DNA from 4 places in the Mesorhizobium sp. M0040 genome. Region 4 is predicted to be linked to each of the others. Evidence: predicted binding sites of a transcription regulator. Region 4 holds the regulator's gene; each other region holds the start of a gene.
What was found. Region 4 encodes PhoB, which activates phosphate uptake and scavenging genes when phosphate is short. Its sites were predicted from a motif close to TGTCATNNANCTGTCAT; they were not measured.
Positions count from the first base shown of each region.

Region 1 (5,470 bases), on a different contig from region 4:
GCTACACGCCGTGGTCGCATCGCCGATGTTATGGATCGTGTCGGCCAGCAATGCCACGCTCCCCGACATCGCCGAGCCGCATCGCGACGTCGCTGGCTTCGACATCGGCGAGGAGCGGTTTACGGCGCAGCTAGATTACATTGCGGCAAGCTTCCGGCAGGGGCCGAACGGGGCCATCCCGATCGAGAGTGCGGCCTATTCCCGCTTCGATCGGTTCTTCGAAGCCAATGGTCATTTCAACGCGCTGATCGGCTGCAACACCTGGACGGCGGCGGCACTGCGCACGGCCGGGCTGCGCACCGGCTGGTGGAATCCGCTGCCGGCCTCGCTCGGCCTGTCGATGCGGCTTTACAATTGAAGAGGGTTCCGGCTGATCAGCGCCGCGATCCTTCGCGCCCCCTCTGTCCTGCCGGACATCTTCCCCACGAGGGGGGAGATTAGCGGCTTCGGCGCCTTGCTGGTCGTGCAACCTTGAAGATTGGCGAAAGCCAATGTGATGGCCAATCCCCCCAAGTGGGGAAGATGTCCGGCAGGACAGAGAGGGGCACTGTCCCACCAGCCTGTCGTGCGTATCATCGCGCGCCATCGTCCAACGCCCGCCAGCCATAGAGCCAGTCGAGATCGGCGGCGAGTTTTTCGGGCGAGCGCATCGCCAGGAACAGGTTGCGGGCCATCGCCACCGGCCCGGCCGCATGCCAGGCGAGGCGATTGACGGCGCCGCGGCGGGCGACCTGGGCGACGCGCGGCCGCCGCGCCTGTTCCCAGGCGGCAAGCGCCCCCTCAAGATCGGACGGCGAAGCGGCAACGAAGCCGGCAAGCGTCGCCGCGTCCTCGATCGCCATCGCCGCGCCCTGTGCGGCAAACGGCGTCATCGCGTGCGCCGCATCGCCGGTCAGCGCGATGCCTTCCGGCGTCGTCCACCGCCGCTGCTCGACAATGTGGATCGGCCATGCCATCCACGGCGCCGCCTCGCTCGCCAGACGGACCAGCGCCGGCGCGGTACCGCGCATGGCGCTGGCGAGGCTGGCGGGGTTGGCATGCCCCGACCAGCCCTCGGCGATGCGCTCGCCCCCAGTGAAGGCGGCGAGGTTGAAGGCAGTGCCACGACTGACCGGATAGGCGACCATATGGAAGCCGGGATAGAGGAATGCAGTAACGCAATCGGGCGCACCGATCGCTGCAAAGGTTTGTCCGGCGGGGCTGTCGGCGGCCACCGTGGCGCGCCAGGCAAGCTCGCCCGAAAACCGGCTTCTCCGGAAATCGGCTGCGTTGCGGGCAAGCGTTTCTCGCACCGACGACCAGACGCCATCGGCGCCGATCAGCAGACAGCCAGCCTCGACCGTGTCGCCATCAGCCGATGCAGTGACGGTAACACCTTTCGATCCGGCTGCGATGTCGGTCACCCGCGCGCCGGCGAGCAGATCGATACCGGGCTGCTCCGAAACTCGCTGCATCAGCGCTGACTGCAGATCCGCGCGGTGGGCAACGAGATAGGGCGCTCCCCAGCGCGTTTCGGCCGCCTGGCCAAGCGGTACGCGCGCCAGCTTGCGCAGCGTGGCGGCATCCTTGAGCACGACCGCCTCGGGCCGCACCGCCGTCGCCAGCAGCCGATCGAGTACGCCGAGCTGCCGTAGGATGCGCGTCGCGTTGGGCGAAAGCTGGATACCGGCGCCGGCAGCCTCGAGGTGCCGCGCCTGTTCGAACAGTTTTATCCGATAGCCGCGCTCGGCGAAGGCCAGTGCCGCGGTCAGCCCGGCGACGCCCGCCCCGGCGATGACCACCTGCCGGGACTGCGTTTCCTGCATCAGGTTTGTCGCGGAAGAATCAGGCGGCCTGGTCGATATAAAGGCAGCCCGGCGGCTGCGTTTCCAACGCCTTCAGCTTCGGCGAATAGCGATAGAGCGTCGAGCAATACGGGCAGACTTTTTCATTGTCGTCGCCCATGTCGAGAAATACATGCGGGTGGTCGAAAGGCGGATTGGCGCCGGTGCACATGAATTCCTTGACGCCGATGTCGATTGCCGGATAGCCCGCATCGTTCTGGAAATGGGGAATGGAACCGCCTGCCATCGTCGTCTCCTGATCTTGTCGATTGCATCTGGATCATAACCCGTCTCTTTGCAAGATCGATGAAATGAAACTGTCGCAAAAGCCTGTCAGAGGATAAGTTAAGCCGGTTAAGGCTATGGTCGTCGAACGGTGTGGGAAGAGCGGAAACCATGAACGAACTGAAGCCGGTGCAGAACGAATTCATCACCGTCGAGGCGGCGAGCCGCGAAGGCGGCAATCCCGACCGCTTCGTCAACCGCGAGTTTTCCTGGCTGCAATTCAACCGGCGCGTGCTCGAAGAGTCGCTGAACGCCAATCATCCGCTGCTCGAGCGTGTTCGCTTCCTGTCGATATCGGCCGCCAACCTCGACGAGTTCTTCATGGTCCGCGTTGCGGGTCTTGCCGGCCAGGTGCGCGAGGGCATCGTGCTGAAGAGCCCGGACGGACGCACGCCCGAGCAGCAGCTTGAACAATTGCTGCGCGAGGTCGAGCGCCTGCAGGAGGACCAGCAGAAAAGCCTTTCGGCGCTGATGCTGCTGCTCGACAAGGAAGGCATCGAGAGCATCACCCGCGATGCGCTGAGCAAGGACGAGAAGATCTGGCTCGAGGACCATTTCCAGGAGCAGGTATTTCCGGTGCTGACGCCGCTGTCGATCGACCCGGCGCATCCGTTCCCGTTCATTCCCAATCTCGGTTTCTCGATGGCGTTGCAATTGCGCCACCGTAAGAACGGCGAGGAAATGAGCGCGCTTTTGCGCCTGCCGGTGGCGCTGAGGCGCTTCATCCGCTTGCCGGATCGCAAGCGCCATGTCCGCTTCATCCCGCTCGAGGAGGCGGTCGGTCTTTATATCGGCAAGCTGTTCCCGGGCTACGAGGTCAAGGGTTCCGGCACGTTCCGCATCATCCGCGACAGCGATATCGAGGTCGAGGAAGAATCCGAGGATCTGGTGCGCCTGTTCGAGACGGCGCTGAAGCGGCGGCGCCGCGGCTCGGTTATCCGGATCGAATTCGACCGGCTGATGCCGCCCGAACTGCGCGACTTCGTCGCCGGCGAGCTTGGCGTTTCGGCAAGCCGCATCAGCGTGCTCACCGGTCCGCTGGCGCTCAGCCAGATCTCGGAGATCGTCGCCGTCGCCCGCGACGATCTGAAGTTCACGCCCTACAATCCGCGCTTCCCCGAGCGCATCCGCGAGCATGGCGGCGATTGTTTTGCGGCGATCCGCGAGAAGGACATCATCGTCCACCACCCCTACGAATCCTTCGACGTCGTGGTGCAGTTCCTGCGCCAGGCAATGGCCGATCCGGAAGTGGTGGCGATCAAGCAGACGCTCTATCGCACCTCCAACGACAGCCCGATCGTGCGCGCTCTGGTCGACGCCGCCGAGGCCGGCAAGTCGGTGACCGCGCTGGTCGAGCTCAAGGCGCGCTTCGACGAGGAGGCCAACATCCGCTGGGCCCGCGACCTCGAGCGCGCCGGCGTCCAGGTCGTCTTCGGCTTCCTCGAACTGAAGACCCATTCGAAAATGTCGCTGGTCGTGCGCCGCGAGGATGGCAGGCTGCGCAATTACGTGCATCTCGGCACCGGCAACTACCACCCGGTCACCGCGCGCATCTACACCGACCTGTCCTTCTTCACCACGGCCCCGACGATCGCGCGCGATGTCGCCCAGCTGTTCAACTTCATCACCGGCTATGCCGAGCCGGCCGAGCAGATGCGGCTGGCCATATCGCCGTTCACGCTGCGCGACCGCATCCTCAAGCACATTTCGGACGAGATCAGTCACGCGCTGGAGGGCAGGCCCGCCCGCATCTGGATGAAGATGAACGCCTTGGTCGACCCGATCATCATCGATGCCCTCTATGATGCCAGCCGCGCCGGCGTCGAGATCGATCTCGTCGTGCGCGGCATCTGCTGCCTGAGGCCGCAGGTGCCCGGCCTGTCGGAGAACATAAGGGTGAAATCGATCGTCGGCCGTTTCCTCGAACACAGCCGCATCTATTGCTTCGGCAACGGCCACGGCCTGCCCTCGGACGGGGCGATCGTCTACATCTCCTCGGCCGATCTGATGCCGCGCAATCTGGACCGCCGCGTCGAGACCATGGTGCCGATCACCAATCCAACTGTGCACGAACAGGTGCTCGGCCAGATCATGCTCGGCAACATCATGGACAACCAGCAAAGTTTCGACGTATTGGCTGACGGAACCTCCCGGCGCGTCGTGCTGGAAGAGGGCGAGGAACCGTTCAACGCGCAGGAATATTTCATGACCAATCCGAGCCTGTCCGGACGGGGCGATGCGTTGAAGTCGCATGCGCCCAAGCGCATCGCGCAGTTCAAACGCCGCAAGAAACAGAACGCAGCGACGGGCTGATGATTTCAGCGTCCCAGGGCCGGCTCCAGGACCGCCGACCGCTGTCCATCATCGATATCGGATCGAACTCGATCCGTCTTGTTATCTATGAAGGGCTGGCGCGCTCGCCGACCTTGCTGTTCAACGAAAAGATGCTGGCCGGCCTCGGCCGCGGCATCGTTTCGACCGGAAAACTCGATCCCGAGGCGGTGACGCGCTCGATGGAAGAGTTCCGCCGCTTCCGCGCGCTCTCCGACCAGGCCGGCGCCGAGCGCATGTATGTGCTGGCGACCGCCGCCGCTCGCGAGGCCGTCAACGGCCCCGACTTCATCCACCGCGCCGAGGATGTGCTCAAGACCGAGATCCAGGTGCTGAGCGGCCGCGAGGAAGCCCATTATTCGGCGCTCGGCGTCATTTCCGGTTTCCATCCGGCCAACGGCATCGCCGGCGATCTTGGCGGCGGCAGCCTCGAGCTGATCGATATTGACGGTGAGACGATCGGTGACGGCATCACGCTGCCGTTGGGCGGCCTGCGCCTGCAGGACATGGCGAAGAACTCGCTGACCCAGGCGGCAAGGATCACGCGCGAGCAACTGGCGCGGGCGAAATTGCTGAAGGGCGGGCAGGGCAGGGCGTTCTACACGGTCGGCGGCACCTGGCGAAACCTCGCCCGGCTGCACATGGAAATGACCAACTACCCGCTCGGCGTCATGCACCATTACGAGATCGGCATCGAAAGCGCCGCGAACTTCCTCCGGCAGGTCGCCAAAGCCGAGATCGACAAGGTCAAAGGCATCGAGGGCATCTCCAAGAACCGCCGCTCGCTGCTGCCCTATGGCGCCATCGTGCTGCAGGAGATCATGGCGGCGATGCAGCCGTCGAAGATCATCGTGTCGGCGCTGGGCGTGCGCGAGGGCTTTCTCTATTCGCTGCTCGACAAGGCCGAGCAGAAAGCCGATCCGCTGATCTCGGCGGCGGAAGAGCTTGCCCGCCTGCGCTCGCGCTCGGTCGACCACGCGCATGAGCTTGTCGAGTGGACCGGCAAGGCCTTCGCTGCCTTCGGCATCGAC
Region 1 covers NZ_JAMYVA010000061.1:20,696-26,165, reverse strand. Annotated here, with positions in the region: partial or broken gene NKJ91_RS29790 (DUF2459 domain-containing protein) at 65-358, shown strand; gene NKJ91_RS29785 (FAD-dependent monooxygenase) at 573-1,805, opposite strand; gene NKJ91_RS29780 (zinc-finger domain-containing protein) at 1,825-2,070, opposite strand; gene NKJ91_RS29775 (RNA degradosome polyphosphate kinase) at 2,220-4,421, shown strand; gene ppx (exopolyphosphatase) at 4,421-5,470, shown strand, end outside.
Region 1: a site for PhoB is predicted at 2,131-2,147, ahead of NKJ91_RS29775 (RNA degradosome polyphosphate kinase). Genes of this name have one in related genera too.

Region 2 (5,470 bases), on a different contig from region 4:
GCCTGATATAATGAAGCGAACGCCGGCGCGGCTCGCCTTGTGGGCCGCACCCTCGATGACATTGGCCGCCGTTGAATCGAAGAACGGCACCGCCGAACAGTCGAGGATGAAGTTCCTGCGCTGGCGCGGTCGGCGACGTCTTCCTGCACCAAGGATTGATGGTCTGCCTCCAAACATGCAGCACTCTTTGCCAGCCGATGCGCTGTCATGCTACAAACCTCGGCATCGTTTGGCGGGACATCCACTGCGATCCCGATTTCACAGGCACGACTTCAAAAGGATGAGCGGGTGAATTCAAAGCGTTGGCGACCTCGACAGCCTTGCTGTCGATGGTTTTCCTGCTGGCAGGCTGCGGTCATGGCCTGATCAACAGGCTGATTTGAGTCAGGTGCCGTCGGCCCGCCCAAGCCATCGCTGCAGGAACCGTGCCGCAAGCCAGCACAGCATCGCCCAGGCAAAGCCGGCGCACCAGCCGGCCAATACGTCGGACGGCCAGTGGACGCCGAGATAGATGCGGCTGATGCCGACCACCACCGTCGTCAGCACCGCCAGCCCGAGTACATAGATCTTCGTTGTCCGCCCGGGCAAAAACCGCGCCGCCATGCTGCCCAGCGTCAAATATGTCACCGCCGACAGCATGGCGTGGCCGCTCGGAAACGAAAGCGATGCCACGTCGGCGAGATGCGAGACCAGATCGGGGCGCGGCCGGTCGATGTCGAATTTCAGCACGCTTGACAGGAGCTGGCCGCCCGCTACCGCGACGAACATGAGAAGCGCCGCGCCTGGCCTGCGGATAAGGAGCAGATAGACGATCATTGCTGCCGTGATCAGCACCAGTACGCTGGCGCTGCCGAGGCTGGTGATGTCGCGCATCGCCCCTTCCAGCCACGCCGGTCCGATCGGATTGTCGGGCTGCCCGGCCTTGCGGAAGGCAAGCAGGATTTCGGTGTCGAAGGCATGCGGCGTGGTGGCCCGCGCCAGCTCCATCAGCTCCTCGAACCCCCACAGCCCGCCGGCAATGACCAGCCCGGCCAGCAGAACCGGGAACTCCAGCCAGTTGCGCAGTCTGCTTGCAATCTTCGTCATCGGCCCGATCGCAGTTACAGCCTTTGCAGATAGGGCCCGAGCGTGATCAGTGCCACAGCTGCGATGGCAAGCACGATGCCGGTTGCCTGTAAGGCATTGACGCGCTCACCGAAGAAGACCAGCGCCACCACATTCACCGACACTAGCTGGATCACCGCCGACAGGCTGAACGACACCGACATGCCGAATTCACGGATCAGCCTCAGCATGATCAGATTGCCCAGCGAATAGAGCGCCAACGTCAGCACAATCTTGCCGAGGCTCGGCGCCAGCCCCCACTGTTTTGCGGCCATCGCCGCCAGCAGGAAGATCACCGTCGAAACGCAGAGCTGCCCAAGTCCCCAGAAACTCACTTTTGTTCTCTCCCGATGTGTCCCTACGCGCCTGCCGCAGCTCTTGTTTCCGAAGCGCCGGTCGCGGTCAAGCGGGGCCGATGTTGGATACGAAATCGCAGGCGGCAATTAGCCGGCATGTCATCAAACTGTGACCTGCCGGCGATACCGGATTGGCCAGGCAACACGCTCCAGCAATCCATCCAGCCAGAGGCAGGCCCAATGACCGAACATCGCTCCCCTGACGCCCATTTCCGCACCAGCCTGCTCGAGGAAAACGATGGGCCAGGAGCCAATCCCACCGACAACCGCACCATGGGTGAGATCATCGCCGCGCGGTTCTCGCGCCGCGGCTTCCTCAAGGGCTCGCTTGCCGTCTCGGCCATAGCCGCTACCGTCAGCCCGCTGGCGCTGATCACCGCCGACAATGCCCGCGCCGCCGAAGGCTCCGCCTTCGCTTTTGACGAGCTCGAGGCCGGCATCGACGACAAGCATCACGTCGCACCCGGCTATGACGCCGATGTACTGCTGCGCTGGGGCGATCCACTGTTCGCCGATTCGCCGGAATTCGATCCGACAAAACAGTCGGCGGAAGCCCAGGCCAGACAATTCGGCTACAACAACGACTATGTCGGATATATCCCGATCGACGGCTCGGCCGAGCACGGCCTGCTGGTGGTCAACCACGAATACACCAATCCGCACCTGATGTTTCCGGGCCTCGTCACCATCGTCGACGGCAAGGCCAAGCAGGCGCCCCTCAGCAAGGAACAAGTCGACGTCGAGATGACGGCGCATGGCGGCACTATCGTCGAGATACGCAAGGTATCAGGCAAATGGCAGGTCGTTCGCGACGGCAAGCTCAACCGCCGCATCACCTCCAACACCGAGATCGCGCTCTCCGGCCCGGTCGCCGGCCACGACCGCGTCAAGACCAGCGCCGATCCGACCGGCACGAAAGTCATCGGCACCATCAACAATTGCGCCGGCGGCGTCACGCCATGGGGCACCTATGTCATGGCCGAGGAGAACATCCACGGCTATTTCTCGGGCGAGCTGCCGCAGGGGCATAAGGAAGCCGCCAATTACAAGCGCCTCGGCATTCCCGAAGGTGCCTATGAATGGGCAGCGCATTACGACCGTTTCGACATCGGCAAGGAGCCGAACGAGCCGAACCGCTTCGGCTGGATCGTCGAGGTCGACGTCCAGGATCCGACATCGGCGCCGAGGAAGCGCACCGCGATGGGGCGCTTCAAGCATGAGGGCGCCGAATCGATCGTCGCCAAGGATGGCCGTGTCGTCTTCTATCTCGGTGACGACGAGCGCTTCGACTATGCCTATAAGTTCGTCACCACAGGCAAGTTCGATCCGGACGACCGCGCCGCCAACATGGATTTGCTCGACGACGGCACCTTGCATGTCGCCAAGTTTGCCGACGACGGTTCGGTCGAGTGGCTGCCGATCGTCTTCGGCCAAGGGCCGCTGACGGCGGAGAACGGCTTCGACAGCCAGGCCGACGTACTGATCGAGACGCGCCGCGCCGCCGACCTGCTCGGCGCCACCAAGATGGACCGCCCGGAAGACATCCAGCCCAATGCCACCAACGGCAGGGTCTATGTCATGCTGACCAACAATTCGAAGCGCAAGGCCGACCAGGTCGACGCCGCCAACCCGCGTGCCGAAAATGCCTTTGGCCACATCATCGAGATCGTCGAGGACGGCGGTGATTTCACCGCGACAAGGGGCAGGTGGGAAATCCTGCTGAAATGCGGCAATCCCGCTGTGGCCGACGTCGGCGCCACCTTCTCGACCGCAACCACGGCCAATGGCTGGTTCGGCATGCCGGATAATTGCGCGGTCGATTCGGCCGGCCGCCTCTGGGTCGCCACCGACGGCCAAGGCCCGAAAGCCACCGGCCGCACTGATGGTCTGTGGGCTGTCGATACGGAGGGGACGGCACGGGCGACATCAAAGCTGTTCTTCCGCGTGCCGATCGGCGCCGAAATGTGCGGTCCCCTGTTTGCGCCGGACGACCAGACCGCCTTCGTTGCCGTCCAGCATCCGGGCGACGGCGGCGAGGACTGGGAGGGTTTCGGCCGTCCGTCCTACTACGAGGACCTGTCGACGCGCTGGCCCGATTTCAAGCCTGACATGCCGGTACGCCCGGCGGTCGTTGCCATCACCAGGCAAGGCGGCGGCAAGATCGCGGTCTGACATCAGCAAGGTCTTGCAGTCTCAAGGAAGGATTTCGGCCATACGAAATCCTTCCTTCCGATACGGGATGCATCCATGCTGCGCATCATGCGCCGACTAATCATTCGCTGCGCTGAACCACGGCGACATTCATTGTGCTTCGCAACCTGAAGCCGATGGACTCGTATAACGCTATGGCCGCGGCGTTGCTGGCATAGGCGTGGAGATAGGGAACTTCGCCGCGCGCCACTATCCGGTTTGCCACGAATAGGGACAGCAGCTTTCCCAGGCCACCGCCGCGAAATTCCGGATGTGAGCACACCCCGCTGAGTTCGGTATAGCCAGGTTGCTTCATGCGCTCGCCGGCCATTGCCGCAAGCCTGCCCTCGATTTTCACACCCCAAAAATCGCCCAGGCTCAAGGCTTCGAGCGTGAATGGGCCAGGCTTGGTGAGCAATGCCAGGGCGAGCATCTCAGCAGCATCGTCTCGGGTCAGACGATGCACGCGCGGGTCGGAGACGATCTGCAATGGCTGCTCGGCGATCATCTGAACCCCGGCTGCGGTCGAAGTCGCGGAAAGCCCCGTGGGCAGAGCAATCGCGTCCGCTTGAAGCAGGATCACACTCTCGCCCGGGGAGACAAGGTTTTCGAGCGCCCGCAGGCTTTCCGGGTCGTCCGCGCCAGTGGCGGCGAAAGGGACGATCGACGGCCGATATCGCATGGCGAGGTTGTCACCCTCCGCGAAGGCCCGATGTCGCGTCTGAAGCGCGCTCCAGATAGGGCGGTCGAGCAGATGTCTCATTGCGCGGCACCCTCAGGCTTATTTACACGACGGTCGAGAGGGGCAGCGGCGAGGCCGTCCTCGATGGCAGCCAGCTGCTCAAGAAGCGGCCCCGAAAAACCTGCGCACAAATCCGCGACCACGTTCTCGATGCAAGGCCAGACGTCGCGCTTTGCGACATCGACCAGCCGCCGGCCGTCCCGAGTAAGCGAGACGATCCTGCGCCGCTGGTCATCGTTCGACGGACTGACCTCGAGCAATCCCAATCCGGCCAGAAGCGAGACGGTTCGCGTCACACCCGGCTGCGCGATGCCAAGGGATTGCGCCAGTTCCCCGACCGGCAGTGGGCCCAGCCTGTCGAGCGCGGCCAGCAGCGGGTATTGGCTCGCCTGAACCGGGACATCCAGCCTGTCGAGCAGGCGCTGCGCCTCCGCTTGCAGTTGCTCGCCTATACGCTTCAGCCTGCTGCCCAGGCACAGGAAGCCAAGCGATCGTATGACGTCTTCCATAGGTCAATTTTCATCCCCGTGAACATCGATAACATGATATATAACAATGCATGAAAAGCAAGATCGAGGCGTTCAAGCGCGAGTTCCAGGCATCGTGCGCAGGCCTATGTCGCCTTCGGCAAGGAAAGGTCGATCGATAAGGCTGCTTCGCCTGGACGAGGCCCGTTCGATCAGTTGCGCAGCCGGTAGCCGGTCCTGAAGATCCAGGCGACGATCGCTATGCAGATGAGCAGGAAGACCACCGTCATGCCGAGGCTGACGCCGACTGAAACGTCGGACTTGCCGTAGAAGCTCCAGCGGAACCCACTGACCAGGTAGACCACCGGGTTGAACAGCGTCACCGTGCGCCAGATGCCGGGCAGCATGTTGATCGAATAGAAGCTGCCGCCGAGGAAGGTCAGCGGCGTGATGATCAGCAGCGGCACGAGCTGCAGCTGCTCGAAGCTCTTCGCCCAGATGCCGATGATAAAGCCGAACAGGCTGAAGGTCACCGCCGTCAGCACCAGGAAGGCGAGCATCCAGAACGGATGCTCGATCGTCAGCGGCACGAACAGCGAGGCCGTCGCCAG
Region 2 covers NZ_JAMYVA010000044.1:6,518-11,987, reverse strand. Annotated here, with positions in the region: partial or broken gene NKJ91_RS26450 (STAS domain-containing protein) at 1-129, opposite strand, end outside; gene NKJ91_RS26445 (phosphatase PAP2 family protein) at 385-1,086, opposite strand; gene NKJ91_RS26440 (hypothetical protein) at 1,101-1,439, opposite strand; gene NKJ91_RS26435 (PhoX family protein) at 1,641-3,632, shown strand; gene NKJ91_RS26430 (GNAT family N-acetyltransferase) at 3,733-4,413, opposite strand; gene NKJ91_RS26425 (MarR family winged helix-turn-helix transcriptional regulator) at 4,410-4,901, opposite strand; gene NKJ91_RS26420 (ABC transporter permease) at 5,072-5,470, opposite strand, start outside.
Region 2: a site for PhoB is predicted at 1,558-1,574, ahead of NKJ91_RS26435 (PhoX family protein). Genes of this name have one in related genera too.

Region 3 (5,470 bases), on a different contig from region 4:
GACCACCTCGCCGGGCGACTTGCCGAAGAAGGGCGAGCGTGTGTCGAAGACGAAATTCGCCCAGCCGAGGAAGCGCTTGCGGACCTTGACGCGATCGACGGTTATGCGGACCTCGCCGGCAAAGCCCATCCTGGCGACGATCTCATCGTCATGCGCGGTGATCCACTCCGGCACCGGGCCGGATATTACCGGTTTGCCGCTGGCCAAGGACACCGGCACCGCATGGCCATTGGCGACAAGCATCGCTTCGGCCTTGTCGAAGGCGACGGATTTGGCCCGGCCGTCGATCAGGATGGTGTAGGAGCCGTTGGCGTTGGTGATGACCCAATCGGGATGCGGGTCTTCGCCGAGCGCCGAAAAACGCGGGTATCTGGGTGTGATCTGAGGCTGGTCGAGACGGAATTCCGGCTGCAGATCGTAGCTGATCCATTGCGTCAGGAAGAGCGGCAGGCGCTCCCAGTGCGATTCCCTCAGCACTTGCGGCAGGCTGAAGAACCACAAGGCGTAGAGGAGATAGAGCAGGATGCCTGTGAACAGGACCAGCGGGCCGAAGCGTTTGTACAAGGGCCGCCGGAACACTTGGGGAAAGCGCTCCTCGATCGACCGCATCTCATCGGCGGTCATTGCGGCCATGGGCAGTCTTCTTGTTGATTTGCCATGATCTTTTCCAAAAACCGGAATCCACTTTTTGGGATCATGGTCGGGCACCCATCATGAATGCCTGCTCGCCGACGAGCTTGCGGCGTAGCCAGGCGGAAAACTGGTCGACGAGGAAGATCGTCGTGAACAGCAGCAGCACCAATGCCAGCGTCTTGGCGCCGAAGCCGCGCGAGATGGAGAGCTTCAGTTCCTCGCCGATGCCGCCACCGCCGACCGCGCCGATAATGGTCGAGATACGCACATTGATCTCGATCCTGAGCAGCGTGTAGGACATGAAATTGGGCAGCACTTGCGGCAGGCCGGCAAAGCGCACGCGCTCGAACCAGTTGGCGCCGACCGCGCGCAGGCCTTCTTCGGCGCGCATGTCGATGTTTTCGTTGATCTCGTAGAAGAGCTTGCCGAGGGCGCCGATGGAATGCAGGCCGATGGCGATGATGGCTGCGACCGGGCCGGTCGAGAGGATGGCTGCGAACAGGCCGGCAATGACGATCTCGGGGAAGGCGCGAAGCAGTTCCATGAAGCGCTTGACGACGAGCCTGAGCACCGGACTGGGCGTCAAGTTGCGCGCGGCGATGAAGGAAAAGGGCACCGCAAAGACAAAGCCGATGAAAGTGGAAACCAGCGCCACGTTAAGCGTGGTGAGCATCAGCTCGATATATTCGGGTAGATAAAAGCCGCCCCAGAGATAGACGCGGCCAAGCGGGAAGTTGAACTCTTGGCTGCCCTTGTCGTGCGGCGATGCGATGTCGAACAGCGCCCGCCAGACGTCGTTCCAGTCCTTGGGAACAAGCCAACTAAGGAAATCCAGTATGTGCGGCAGCCGATCGAAGAAATGTCCGGCATTGGCCTCGTCGGCGAACCACATGGCTGTGCACATGGCGACAAGCAGTGAGCCGATGCCGAGCGCCGTGTAGAACCGGCGCAGGGACGTCTGGCGTCGCCAGGCGTCTGCTGCCTGCCGGACCGCGTCTGAACGAATTGTAGCGGCGAAGGTCATACGGGGTCACGAGCGGACACGCAAAAAGGGCGGCGCTGGAGGACGCCGCCCTTTCCGCAATTGTCGTCAGCCGCCGATCGCGGCTTTGCGGGCTTCGACGATGACGCTGTAGAAGTCCGGCTTCACCGGAACATAGCCGGTGAAATCGCCGCCTTCGATGGCCTCGAAGCAAGGCTTGTCCTTGGCCGGCAGGCTGGTGAAGAAGTTGGCGAGCTTGGCGCTCATACCGTCGCCGAGCGCGGTGCGCACGACCAGCGGGCCGTTCGGGATCAAGCCGGAGCGCCAGACTTCGACGAAATCGTTGGGGTCCACGGCGCCCTTGGCGACTTCCTTGTGGAAGGTGCCGGAGGTGTAGCCGTTCTTGAAGTCGCCGATGCCCGAGGAATCGTCAACCGCAACATCGACCTTGCCGTCGCGAACCGCGAGAAGGTTGTTCTCGTGGCCGCCATTTAACTGGGTCGAGGCGAAGAAGGTTTCGTTCGAAGCGCCGGTGTCCTTCGGGATCTGGGTCAGCGGGATCAGGTAGCCGGAGGTCGAATCCGGGTCGGCATAGCCGAGCTTCTTGCCCTTGGCCGCCTTGATGTCGGTGATGCCGGACGACTTCAGCGCAAGGCCGATCGAATAATAGCCGGTCGCGCCGTCGGTCTGCTGGGTGGTGAGGATCGGGGTCACGGCGTTCGGATCCTTGAGGTAGACGCTGGCATAGCCCGACGCGCCAAGCTCTGCGAAATCGAGCGTGCCGCCGAGCAGGCCCTGGATAACGCCGTCATAGTCGGCGGCCGGGAACAGCGAGACCTTCTCGAAGCCGAATTCGGACTTCAGGTGATCGGCGAGGCACTGAAAGTTGCGCAGCCGGTCCGCTTCGTTTTCACCGCCAAGGATGCCGATGCGGAATTCCTTGATATCCTGGGCGTGAGCGGCGCTTGCCGCGATGGCGAGCAATGAAACGGCGCCAAAAACCATCTTCCTGAACATTATCTCTCTCCTGTTGGTCCCGGCCTCGCGCCGGTAGCGTTCGAATTTTTTGACAGGTGCCTTTGACGCGGGCGGGCGATCAGGCCGTTCTCAATATCCCGGGAATGCGGGCTCGAGCGGTCCGGCGGATGCAGCGATTTTCTGTTTGATGGCGACACTGGTGGAGGTGATGGCCTCGGAGATTTCGCCGCCATTGCTGTCGGCGCCGTAGACCATGCGCATGGCCTCGCGGTTGAGGGCTTCAGGCGGGCCGTCGAAGACGACCTTGCCGGCGGCCATGCCGATGATGCGGTTGCAGTAGGTGCGGGCCGTATCCAGCGTATGCAGATTTGTGATGACGGTGATGCCCTCGCGCAAATTGATGTCCTGCAGCGAATCCATCACCACCTTGGCGTTGAGCGGATCGAGCGAGGCAATCGGCTCATCCGCCAGCAACACCTTCGGCTGCTGCATCATGGCGCGCGCAATCGCAACGCGCTGCTGCTGGCCGCCGGAAAGCGTGCCGGCCGGCTGCAGGGCGGTGCGGGCGATGTCGAGGCGCTCGAGGGCTGCAACCGCCTCGGCGCATTCACCGCGGGAGAACATGCCAAACAGGTTGGACACGGTCGAACGGTGATTGAGCCGGCCGAGCAGCACATTGGTCAGCACATCGAGGCGCGGCACCAGGTTGAACTGCTGGAAGATCATGGCGCAGTCGCGCTGCCAGCGTCGGAGCGGCGAGCCGCGCAGCCGGGAAACTTCGGCGCCGTCAAAAAAAATCGATCCTTGGCTCGGATCGATGAGGCGGTTGATCATGCGCAGAAGCGTCGATTTGCCGGCGCCGGAGCGACCGATGATGCCGACCATCTGACCGTGCGGAATCGAGATGTCGACATTGCTGACAGCGGTGTTCTTGCCGAACCGGCGGGTGACGCCGCGAATTTCGAGCGTTGCTGACATGGTGCAGGCTCCAGTCCAATCGCAATTGAAGGTCTGTTTACCCTGGCTAGCGCAGCCGCATGAACCTGCAGTGTCGGAACGATGTCAGTTTTGTTACTGCCCACAGCCTGGAGCGGGGCGGGATCAACTCGGCGCGAGAAGCTCGAATGGTGAATGGTGAATGGTGAATAGTGAATAGTGAATGGTGGCAAGAGAGGCTTCCCTAAGCCTCGAAACCTATCCGTCCCGCCATTCACTATTCACCATTCACCGTTCACGATCCCTTAGCCGCCATATTTCTCCAGAAACGCCTCCGCCGACAATTCCCGAAAATCGTCGAGCGCGGCGCGCAGCCTTGCATGGTCCCAGTCCCACCAGGCGAGCGCCTGGTAGCGCTCCGCGGTGCGGCGGTCGAAGCGTTCGCGGATCGGCTTGGCCGGTACGCCGGCGACGATGGTGTAGGGCGCGACGGCCTTCGACACCACCGCACCGGCACCGACCGCCGCGCCATCGCCGACGGTGACGCCCGGCAGGATGGTCGAGCCGTGGCCGAGCCAGGTGTCGTGGCCGATGGTGACGCGTTTGGCGCGGCGCTTGGCGAAGAATTCGCTCTCGTGCTCGGCGTCGTCCCAATAATCCGAGGCGCGATAGGTGAAGTGGTGCAGCGTCGGCCGCCAGGTCGGGTGGTTGGTGGCGTTGATGCGCACGCTGGCGGCGATGTTGGCGAATTTGCCGATCGTCGCGCACCAGACGCCACAGTCCTGCATCATGTAGGAATAGTCGCCGAGCGTGCTTTCAGAAACCCGGCAGCGCTCGGCGATCTCGGTCCAGCGGCCAAGCGTCGAGTTCTCGACTTCCGCCGTCTCGTGGATCAGCGGCGCCTCCGACAGTTTCCTGGTCATGCGGCGATTTTCCCGGCGGCGAAGGCGGTCACGTCGATGACGCGGTCGGCGACCGCCTCACGCACGTCGTGATCGTGGAAGATGCCGAGCAAAGCGACGCCCGCTGCCTTCTTGGCGGCGATCAGGGAAATCACCACATCGCGGTTCCTGGCGTCGAGCGAAGCGGTCGGCTCGTCGAGCAGCAGGATCGGGTGCTCGGTGATGAAGCCGCGCGCGATGTTGACGCGCTGCTGTTCACCGCCGGAGAACGTCGCCGGCGGCAGCGCCCAGAGCTTCTCCGGCAGGTTGAGCTGCGCCAGCAAGGCGCGTGCCTTGCCGTACGCGACCTCGCGCTCCTCGCCGCGCTCGACCAGCGGCTCGGCAACCACGTCAAGTGTGGAGACACGCGGCACGGTGCGCAGGAACTGGCTGACATAGCCGATCGTTTGCCGGCGCACGGCAAGCACCGTGCGTGGGCTGGCTGTCGCGAGATCGATCAGACCGCCATCATGCTGGACGATGATCTGCCCCTCGTCGGCGGTATAGTTGCCGTAGAGCATCTTCAGGATCGAGCTCTTGCCGGCGCCGGAAGGGCCGCCGAGCACGGCGCATTCGCCGCTCCTGATCGAGAACGACACGCCGGCGACGACAGGCAGTTTGATGCCGTCACGCAGATGCATGGTGAAGCTCTTCGCGACATCGGAGACAACGAGCGGGGTTGCCATCAGAGGGTTCTCCCGTTCGGCGCTTCGCCGGCCCGCAATGTCTTCGCCTGAGCACCCCCCTCTGGCCTGCCGGCCATCTCCCCCTCAAGGGGGGAGATCGGCTGTCGCATTCGGTTTCGCCATTCTCCTGTGTCGCAGAACGGGCGGGACATAAAAGCTGCTGATCTCCCCCCTTGAGGGGGTGATGGCCGGAAGGCCAGAGGGGGGTACGCCGGAGCAATCATCGTCACACCTGCAGAATCGAGGAGACAAGCAATTGGGTATAAGGCGCGCGCGGATCGTCGAGGACGCGGTCGGTGAGGCCGCTTTCGACG
Region 3 covers NZ_JAMYVA010000021.1:43,846-49,315, reverse strand. Annotated here, with positions in the region: gene phnE (phosphonate ABC transporter, permease protein PhnE) at 1-633, opposite strand, end outside; gene phnE (phosphonate ABC transporter, permease protein PhnE) at 695-1,657, opposite strand; gene phnD (phosphonate ABC transporter substrate-binding protein) at 1,724-2,632, opposite strand; gene phnC (phosphonate ABC transporter ATP-binding protein) at 2,723-3,571, opposite strand; gene NKJ91_RS19025 (DapH/DapD/GlmU-related protein) at 3,835-4,452, opposite strand; gene phnL (phosphonate C-P lyase system protein PhnL) at 4,449-5,156, opposite strand; gene phnK (phosphonate C-P lyase system protein PhnK) at 5,383-5,470, opposite strand, start outside.
Region 3: a site for PhoB is predicted at 3,653-3,669, ahead of phnC (phosphonate ABC transporter ATP-binding protein). Genes of this name have one in related genera too.

Region 4 (5,470 bases):
CATCCTGTTGTCGGCGCCGTCGATCATCATCGGCTTGTTTGTCTACGAGCTGATGGTGCGGCCAATGGGACATTTCTCGGCCATTGCCGGCGCCGTTGCGCTTGCCATCCTGGTCATTCCGGTGGTCGTGCGCACCACTGAAGACATGCTCAACCTGGTGCCGAACGCGTTGCGTGAAGCCGGTGCCGCGATCGGCGCGCCACGCTGGGTGGTGATCCGTTCGGTCGCCTACCGCGCCGCATTGTCCGGCATCGTCACCGGCATATTGCTGGCGATAGCACGCATTTCCGGCGAGACGGCGCCGCTGCTCTTCACCGCGCTCAACAACCAGTTCTGGAGCAGCAATATCAACGCGCCGATGGCCAGCCTGCCGGTGACCATCTTCCAGTTCGCTCTCAGCCCTTACGAGGAATGGCAGCAACTGGCGTGGACCGGCGCACTCATAATCACCCTGACGGTTCTGGGCTTGAGCATCCTCGCCCGCAGCCTTACCGGACGCAGAGAGGACAGATGACACAGATGTTGTCCCCAGACATGACGATGGCCGAAACGGTCGCCGAGAAGACGAAGATCGAGGTCAAGAATCTCAACTTCTACTACGGCCAGAGCAAGGCGCTGAAGGACATCAGCCTGTCTCTGCCTGAGCGCAGTGTCACGGCCTTCATCGGCCCTTCGGGCTGCGGGAAATCGACGCTGCTGCGTGTGTTCAACCGCATCTATGAGCTCTACCCAAAACAGACGGCCGAGGGCCAGGTGCTGCTCGACGGCAAGAACATTCTCGACCGGTCGCAGGATCTCAACCTCCTCAGGACCAAGATCGGCATGGTGTTCCAGAAGCCGACGCCGTTCCCGATGTCGATCTACGAGAACATCGCCTTCGGCGTCAGGCTCTACGAGAACCTCGGCAAGTCCGAGATGGACGGCCGCGTCGAACAGGCGTTGAAGCGCGCCGCGCTGTGGAGCGAGGTCAAGGACAAGCTCAACGCCAGCGGCTTGAGCCTGTCCGGCGGCCAGCAGCAGCGGCTCTGTATCGCCCGCACCGTGGCCGTGAAGCCGGAAGTCATTCTGCTCGACGAACCGGCTTCGGCCCTCGACCCGCTGTCGACTGCCAAGATCGAGGAACTGATCGACGAATTGCAAGCCGACTACACGATCGTCATCGTCACCCACAACATGCAGCAGGCGGCGCGCGTGTCGCGCCAGACCGCCTTCATGTATCTGGGTGAACTGGTCGAGTTCGACCGGACCGAGAAGATCTTCACGTCGCCCCGCGAGAAGCGCACGCAGGACTACATCACCGGCCGCTTCGGCTGAGCCGTTCCGATCATGCATATGAGGACAGGACCATGGGCGAACACACAGTCGCTTCTTTCGACGAGGATCTCGAGCAGATCAGCAAGCTGATCCGCGACATGGCCGACCTCGCCGGTTCGATGGTCGGCGGGGCGACCAAGGCCCTGTTGAATTCCGACAACGTGCTGGCGCAACGCGTCGTTTCCGACGACGCCATCATGGATGCGCGTCAACGCGAACTGGACGACCGCGCCATCACCCTGATCGCCAAACGCCAGCCGATGGCCCACGATCTTCGCCATGTGGTCGGAGCGATCCGCATGGCGGGCGACCTCGAACGCATCGGCGACCTTGCCAAGAATATCGCCAAGCGCGTGAGTGCGGTCGGCCTCAGCGCCACGCCGCGGGACCTGTCGCATTCCATCGACGCGATGGCGCAGCTGGTTCTCATCCAGGTGCAGGGTGTCATCGAGGAATATGCTGCAGGCGATGCGGCCGCGTTGGCCAAGCTGCGTGCCGCCGACGAGCGCATCGACGTCAAATACACGTCCGTGTTCCGCGAGCTCTTGACCTACATGATGGAAGATCCGCGCAACATCACCGCTTGCACGCACCTGCTGTTCTGCGCCAAGAATCTGGAGCGGATCGGCGACCATGTCACCAACATCGCCGAAAATGCGTATTATGTGCTGACCGGCGAGCAATTGCCGGTCAATCGTCCGAAGCAGGACGAAACGACAATGTCCGCACCGGTGACATGATGGGGGTGCCCAGCCGATGATCGCACCACGCATAATGGTGGTGGAGGACGAGGAGCCGTTGGGTGTGCTGCTCCGCTACAATCTCGAATCCGAAGGCTACCAGGTCGAGGTGGTGACACGCGGCGACGAAGCCGAGATCCGTTTGCAGGAGAATGTGCCCGACCTTTTGGTGCTCGACTGGATGATACCAGCGGTTTCCGGCATCGAGCTCTGTCGTCGGTTGCGGGTGCGCCCCGAAACCGAGCGGCTGCCGATCATCATGCTGACCGCGCGCGGCGAGGAGAGCGACCGGGTGCGCGGTCTTTCGACCGGCGCCGACGACTATCTGGTCAAACCGTTTTCGACACCGGAATTCATGGCCAGGGTCAAGGCGCTGCTGCGGCGCGCCAAGCCGGAAGTGCTGTCCAGCGTGCTGAAGGTCGGCGACATCGTGCTCGATCGCGAATCGCACAGGGTCTATCGCAAGAAGAGCGAAATCAGGCTCGGGCCGACCGAATTCCGGCTGCTCGAGTTCATGATGCGGCATCCGGGCCGTGTCTTCTCGCGCAGCCAGTTACTCGATAATGTCTGGGGCGAGACAATCTACATCGACGAACGCACCGTCGACGTGCATGTCGGGCGGCTGCGCAAAGCCGTCAACAACGGCCGGATGCCGGATGTCATCCGCACCATCCGCGGTGCCGGCTATGCGATCAGGGAAGATTGACCCGCCTGGTCAGGCTACGTTCTTTCTGACGCTGGGCCTCATTTGCGCGCCCGGCGCGAAAATCTCCTGGTCGACGAAGCTTAACGCCCGCATCGCGCAGCCTTCGCGGATCAGCGGCAATTCGTTCGGCTCTGTATCGAAGGAGATCGAGCCTGAATGCTGGCCGCCGGCGGTCTGGGCGATTGCCTTCCGCAAGGCCGGCTCGATCAGATCGAAGGCGGCGGCACTGGCGCCGACCATCGCGACCGGTGCCGGATCGATCAGCGCGAACAGCGAGCCGAGACCGAAACCCAGCGCCTCGCCGGCCTTGCGGTAGGCCTCGCGTTCCGGCCCATCTTTCTCGCGCGCCCGGGCCGCCAGTGCTCGCATGTCGGCGTCGCTGACGTCGGCGACCGGTTCGCTGTCGTCGCTCATCTGCCTGGCGTTGCGCCAGATGGCGTAGTTGCCGGCATAGGCCTCGATGCAGCCGCGCCGCCCGCAACGGCAGAGCGCGCCGCCCGGACGATGGATCATGTGGCCAAATTCGCCGCCCGAGGAATGCGTCCCGGTGAACAGTTCGCCCTTCAGCACCAGCCCCATGCCGATGCCATGCGAAAGCAGGATGGCGATGAAATCGTCGCGATACCGATCCGGATTGCGCCAGCGCAAAGCCACCGCCATCATGTTGCAGTCGTTCTCCACCGTTGCCGGGATGCCGAATTCGTCCTCCAGCATGTCGGCAAAGGCGATGTCGGTCTGCGGCGTGATCGGCGACCACAGCATGGCGCGTGCAGGGGAGTCGGTAATGCCCTGAATCGCCAGGGCGATGCGGGCGACACAGCGGACGTCAAGGTCTGGATCCTGTAGCCGGCGCCGGACGATGGCCATGCATTCACGGATCAGCTCGTCGCGCGGCATGGTCAGCGTGTCCAGCCGGCGCTGTTCCTCGGCGACCACCTGTCCCGTATAGTCGATAATGGCGGCCGACAGGAAATTCAGCGACAACACCACGGTCAACACCGCCGCCGCTTCCGGGTTGAGGGCGAGGCCGACCTGCGGACGACCGCGTTTCAACGAAACGGGCTCACTTGCCTTGCTCTCGGCGAGGATGCCTTCCCGTATCAGGTCGGAAGAGATCGCCGATATGGTCGAATGACTGAGGCCGGTGGTAGCTGCGATCTCAGTACGCGATGGCTGGCCGGCCCGGCGCACCGCCGAGATCACCATCGCCCGGTTGCGCCGGCGCAAATCGTCATGGCGGATTCCGACCGACATTGTTTTGCTTTCCTCCCGGTTGCCGCGGCCGCTCATGAACCGGAAGCCGTCGGTAATGTCCGACAAATAGTGTCGGATGCAGGCAAATAGTGTCAGATGCAGGTGGCGCTGTCATCGTTTATTCCGACGCTCGAAAAAACTCGCAGAGTCATCAAAATCCATCAGAATCGATGTTGACAGCAGCCGGAGATCGGGCCAGTATTTTTTCGAGGCTCGAAAAAATTAGAGCTTCTAAGCTGGTCTTTGAGCCAATTGGTCACGCCGTACGCGGCGCAGGGAGGATATGATGAAGAAATTCACGACCGCCATTCTGGCGGGTGTCGCCATGACGCTGGCGCTGGCGTCGGTGGCGCAGGCTAAAGACAAGGTCATCGGCGTTTCCTGGTCGAACTTCCAGGAAGAGCGCTGGAAGACCGACGAGGCCGCAATGAAGGCGGCCATCGAGGCCGCAGGCGACAAGTATATTTCCGCCGACGCACAGTCCAACCCCGGCAAGCAGCTCACCGACGTCGAGAGCCTGATCTCGCAGGGCGCCAGCGCACTGATCATCCTGGCGCAGGACGCCTCGGCCATCGGGCCGGCCGTGCAGAAGGCACTGGACGAAGGCATCCCGGTCGTCGGCTATGACCGGCTGATCGAGAACAAGGACGTGTTCTATCTGACCTTCGACAACAAGGAAGTCGGCCGCATGCAGGCCCGCGAAGTCTTCAAGGTGAAGCCGGAAGGCAACTACGTCTTCATCAAGGGTTCGGGTTCCGATCCGAATGCCGATTTCCTGTTTGCCGGTTCGATGGAGGTGCTGAAGGAGGCCATCGACGGCAGCAAGATCAAGAATGTCGGCGAGGCCTATACGGACGGCTGGCTGCCGGCCAACGCTCAGAAGAACATGGAACAGTTCCTGACCGCCAACGACAACAAGGTCGATGCCGTGGTCGCCGCTAATGACGGCACTGCCGGCGGCGTCGTCGCCGCGCTGACAGCGCAAGGGCTGGCCGGATCGGTTCCGGTTTCGGGCCAGGACGGCGACCACGCCGCGCTGAACCGCATCGCGCTCGGCACACAGACCGTGTCGGTGTGGAAGGATGCGCGCGAGCTCGGCAAGAATGCCGCCGAGATCGCCTCGCAACTGGCCGACGGCAAGCAGATGACCGACATTGCCCGCGTGAAGGATTTCACCACGCCCGGCGGCAATACCGTCAAGTCGCTGTTCCTGACCCCGGTCGCCATCACCAAGGACAACCTCAACGTCGTCATCGACGCCGGCTGGATCAAGAAAGAAGAGGTCTGCGCCGGCGTGACGGCTGGCACTGTTGCAGTCTGCAACTGAGCCGACGTTTCCGAGAAGTCCGAACGCCGCGGCCGCTCGCCGCGGCGTTTTTTCAACAAGAGTTGTTTTTCCGCTTCCGGCGGATAACTTCTAGGCTGCTTCCGGCATCCGCGGCAGACGGCAACCCGG
Region 4 covers NZ_JAMYVA010000046.1:25,956-31,425, forward strand. Annotated here, with positions in the region: gene pstA (phosphate ABC transporter permease PstA) at 1-514, shown strand, start outside; gene pstB (phosphate ABC transporter ATP-binding protein PstB) at 511-1,314, shown strand; gene phoU (phosphate signaling complex protein PhoU) at 1,347-2,054, shown strand; gene phoB (phosphate regulon transcriptional regulator PhoB) at 2,071-2,760, shown strand; gene NKJ91_RS27075 (ROK family protein) at 2,770-4,014, opposite strand; gene xylF (D-xylose ABC transporter substrate-binding protein) at 4,301-5,341, shown strand.